Regions from separate parts of the Thiothrix subterranea genome, predicted to be linked through region 1. Evidence: predicted binding sites of a transcription regulator. Region 1 holds the regulator's gene; the other holds the start of a gene.
The links. Region 1 encodes FNR, which switches genes on or off when oxygen is low (the NO sensors DNR and NnrR bind a similar motif). Its sites were predicted from a motif close to TTGATNTANATCAA; they were not measured.

Region 1 (2,496 bases):
CACCATCAGCAGCCCCACCGCTAAAGTCAATATCAAAGCCGGAATTTGCACATTACGCCCCATCACATCGAGGTCATGGAACACCCAAACCATGCCCACCATCACCGCAGCCGCAGCCGGGCTTGGCAAGCCCACAAAGAAACGCTTGTCGACTTTACCGATTTGCGTATTAAACCGCGCCAACCGCAATGCCGCACACGCCACGTAAACAAATGCGGCTAACCAACCGGCTTTGCCCCATGCAGCACCTGAGGTTTGCAAATGCACCAACGCCCATTGATACATCACCAAACCCGGCGCTACCCCGAAGGAAATCAGATCCGCCAGACTGTCGTATTGCGCCCCAAATTCCGTCTGGGTATTGGTCATACGCGCCACGCGCCCATCCAACCCATCCAAAATCATGGCGATGAATACCGCGATGGCGGCAGCTTCAAATTTACCCTGCATGGCGGCGACAACCGCGTAAAAACCACCGAACATTGCGCCGGTGGTTAACAAATTGGGCAGTAAATAAATACCCCTGCTGGGTGGTGCTTTAGCGTTTGGTTGTTGCTCTTCCACTGAATATTTCCGTTTAGCTACTTATAGATGCATAGTAGCCAGCATTGTGCCACAGTGGAATGCGTTTCTGTTACCACAACCTTCCAGTACACTAATGCGAATAAACGTGTACAATCCCAAGTCTAGGCGAACACGCTTGCATTGTTTTGATTTGCATCAAAAAATATGAATTTAGATGGCAGGAGAGGCCATCTCACCAAAACCAACCAATCCTTGGAACATCATCACCGCTTTGGATGACGCATGAAGACAGTTGCTTTACACAGTGCTAAAAAATCCGCCATTGCTTGCCATAATTGCAGTTTAAGTGAACTCTGCTTACCCCGTGGCCTGAACCGTGACGAGTTGGAGCTACTCGAAAACGCTATCAACAAAACCGTCAAAATCAAGAAAAAAGATTATTTATTTCACCGCGATGATCAGCAGCAATCCATTTATGCAGTGAAGGCCGGGGCGATCAAAACCTCGTTGTCGACCCCCGATGGCGAAGAACAGATTCTCGGTTTTTACTTACCCGGTGACTTGCTAGGCTTTGATGCCTTTGCTCGTGACCGCCACACCTGTGACGCGCAAGCCTTGGATGACACGCTGGTGTGTGAACTCAGTATGGATAATTTTCAGGAATTATGCGGCAAATTGCCCATTATGCGCGGGCAAATGATGCGCCAAATCGGTTCAGAGCTAGAACGCGAACAAATGCTTCTGCTGACGCTGGGGCAAATGCGTACCGAAGAACGCCTTGCCACCTTCCTTTCCAGTTTATCGGAACGCAATAAAGAACGTGGTTTTTCCAGCAACGAATTTAACTTACCGATGGCGCGTCACGACCTTGCCAACTACCTTGGCATGGCGGTGGAAACCCTGAGTCGCATGTTCTCGCGCTTGCAGGAAGAAAATATCATCGCCGTGCAACACCGCTTGGTCAAAATTGCCGACATGAACCGGCTCAAACAACTTGCGCACCATACCTGCCGACCCGCAGGCGATGTACTGTAACGCCGGTTGACTAACGCGGGCAGCGGGCTTAAATCACCCGCGAGAAACGTTGCTGCACGCTGTGTTTACGCATACTGGCATCAAACACCATGCAAATGTTGCGGATCAAAAACCGCCCGCGTGGGGTAACGTCGATGCCAGTTGTTGTCCATTGCAGCAAATTATCGCCAACCATTGGTTGCAATAATGCCAGTTCACGGCTGAAATAATCTGCAAACGTCAGGCTAAACAGCCGTTCCACTTGGTTAAAATTCAAGGTGAAGTGGCACGCCAGTTGTTGGATAATATAACGCCGCAATACATCATCATCATCCAAGGTTAGCCCTTTGATCACCGGTAAACGCCCCGCATCCAATGCCGCGTAATACTCTTCCAAGGTTTTGGCATTCTGGCTGTAGGATTCCGCGACACTGCTGATCGAACTCACCCCCATTGCCACCAAATCGCAATCGGCGTGCGTGGTATAGCCTTGGAAATTGCGGTGCAAAGTGCCTTGGCGCTGTGCGATTGCCAGCTCATCATCCGGCTTGGCGAAATGATCCATCCCAATGTATTCATAACCCGCCGCAGTCAAATGTTCAACCGCGAGTTGCATGATTTGTAACTTGGTTTCGGGTGAAGGTAAATCCGCCTCATTAATGCGCCGTTGCGGTTTGAACAACGTCGGCATGTGCGCATAATTAAACACCGAAATACGATCCGGCGACATTTCAATGATGGTATCCAAGGTCTGGCGGAAACTTTCCATCGTTTGAAATGGCAAGCCGTAAATCAAATCCACGCTAATCGACTTTGCCCCCTGCGCTCGACAAGCTTCGATAATCGACAAGGTTTGCGCAATCGGCTGAATCCGGTTGACTGCAATTTGCACCCGCTCATCCACATCCTGCACGCCCAAACTGAAACGGTTGAAACCGATTTCGCGCAATACGCCAA
Region 2 (2,496 bases), 1.6 Mb from region 1:
CCAGAGATTGATGTTGATTTGCCGGATGTGTCGTTGAAAGTACCGGACGTTGATTTGCCGGATGTATCGCTGAAAGTACCAGACGTTGATTTGCCGGATATGTCGCTGAAAATGCCGGAAGTTGATTTGCCGGATGTATCGTTGAAAGTACCGGAAGTTGATTTGCCGGAGGTGTCCTTGGATGTGCCGTCGTTTGATATTGACTTGCCAACGATTGATGTGAAAGCGCCGCGCATGTATTGGAGCGGCATTGATCCACACAAGCCGATTCTGAATCCGCCAGATATGAACATGAGCCTTCCAGAGGTCGGTGTTGATTTGCCGGATATGTCGCTGAAAGTACCGGACGTTGATTTGCCGGATGTATCGCTGAAAGTATCAGACGTTGATTTGCCGGATGTATCGCTGAAAGTACCGGACGTTGATTTGCCGGATGTGTCCTTGGATGTGCCGTCGTTTGAGGTTGACTTGCCAACGGTTGATGTGAAAGTGCCGCGCATGGATTTGAGCGGCATTGACCCACACAAGCCGATTCTGAATCCGCCGGATATGGACATGAGCCTTCCAGAGATTGATGTTGATTTGCCGGATGTATCGCTGCAAACGCCAGATGTCGGAGCGGATGGTACGGGTAGTGATTTTCTGAATGCTGCGAAAGTGGCTGTTCTTGCTGCGGGAGCAGGGTTAACCGCCAAAGTTGCTCTCGACACTTCCTCTGATTGGCTTTCGTTGCTGGTACAGCAAACCAAAGCCGCTTACCGTGGGCGCAATCCGCGTGCGGTTAGCCGCTTATGGGGCAGTGATAGCCACTATGACTGTTCTACACTCGATGACTACGAATCCATCAGTTTGCAACCCGCGACGTATGACAAACTCGGTTCAAGTCATTGCGGTGTGCCAAGGGCGGGCTTTGTCGCGGTGGGCGGTGATGTTGGCAATATCGAGCAAGGTGGTGGCATCCTGTTCCATTATTGCAATATCGTGGTATGCCGTGGTGCTGATGATACCCATCATTTTATCCGTGTCGTGACTGACTAAAGCGCGTTAATGTCTCAATCGTCTTGGTTAAATCTCCCGCTATTGCGGGAGATTGTCGTTATTCGCGTGGCACTGTTCTAAAAAACCGATTATGACGACCTAAAAACCCTATGATGTTGCGGGGAATTCCTTGACCTGTATCAAGTAGCAGAACCAGCATGAGGCTAACATGACCCCTACAAGATTTACTCATAAAGGTAGGAGATACTCATGAAAGCACAAGCCTTAATCATTTCATTGCTGGCACTTAGCGTTGCAAGCGCTGTGTGGGCAGAAAAAGCCGAAAAAACCGAGCCAGCGAAAGCGGTTGAAGCCAGCGTTGTTAAAGACGAACCGATCAAGCCCATTCCCACTTATGTGCCAAAAGAAGCCGTCGTGGAACTGGGCAAAAAATTGTATTTTGACCCGCGTTTGTCCAAATCCGGTTTTATTTCCTGCAACTCTTGCCACAATTTGAGCATGGGTGGGACTGACAATCTCCCCACTTCCATCGGCGACCATTGGCAACAAGGCCCGATCAACTCACCGACTGTGCTGAATTCCAGCATGAACGTCGCGCAATTCTGGGACGGTCGCGCTAAAGACTTGAAAGCTCAAGCCGGAGGCCCGATTGCTAACCCCGGCGAAATGGCGTTTACTCACGAATTAGCCATTGGTGTGCTGGACTCCATTCCTGCGTATAAGGAAGAGTTCAAAATGGCGTTTGGTAAAGATGCTATCGACATCGACATGGTGACAGATGCGATCGCCGCGTTTGAGGAAACTTTGGTGACACCCGATTCCAAATTTGACCGTTGGTTGAAGGGCGATGAAACCGCGATGAATGACAAAGAAATCAACGGTTACAAGTTATTCAAGGACAGTGGTTGCGTGGCTTGTCATAATGGCCCAGCAGTCGGTGGTTCAAGCTTCCAGAAAATGGGCGCGGTTGAACCGTATAAAACCGACAACCCTGCCGAAGGTTTAGCGGCTGTTACTGGCAAAGATGCTGACCGTTTCAAATTCAAAGTGCCTACCTTGCGCAACGTTGAATTAACGTACCCGTATTTCCATGATGGTGCTGCCAAGACTTTGGAAGACGCGGTTAATATCATGGGACAAATTCAGTTAGGTAAGAAATACACTGAGGCTGAAACCGCTGACATTGTAGCCTTCTTGAAAGCCTTAACAGGTAAGCAGCCCGACATCAAGTTGCCTATTTTGCCACCGTCTACCAATGAAACCCCACGCCCTGATCCGTTCGGTAAGGGTGATACTGCCAAAGCAGGCGACGCTGACAAGAAATCCTGATTAGCGTATTTCTGAGTAAATGATGCCCAGCGCTGTGGTAGTGCTGGGCATTTGTTATGATGCGCGATTCGTTGGTATTTCAGGAAATCGCGTGAACCCTAACCCTTGCATGACTTGCGGCGCGTGTTGCGCCAGTTTCCGCGTCTCGTTTTATTGGGGCGAAACCGA

Region 2: HMY34_RS03145 (cytochrome-c peroxidase) is a predicted target of FNR. The motif match lies at 1,169-1,182, and genes of this name have one in related genera.

What each region holds. Positions count from the first base shown of each region.
Region 1 covers NZ_CP053482.1:3,100,630-3,103,125, reverse strand. The annotation lists gene pssA (CDP-diacylglycerol--serine O-phosphatidyltransferase) at 1-564, opposite strand, end outside; gene fnr (fumarate/nitrate reduction transcriptional regulator Fnr) at 808-1,560, shown strand; gene hemN (oxygen-independent coproporphyrinogen III oxidase) at 1,589-2,496, opposite strand, start outside.
Region 2 covers NZ_CP053482.1:665,783-668,278, reverse strand. The annotation lists gene HMY34_RS03150 (hypothetical protein) at 1-1,038, shown strand, start outside; gene HMY34_RS03145 (cytochrome-c peroxidase) at 1,249-2,328, shown strand; gene HMY34_RS03140 (YkgJ family cysteine cluster protein) at 2,420-2,496, shown strand, end outside.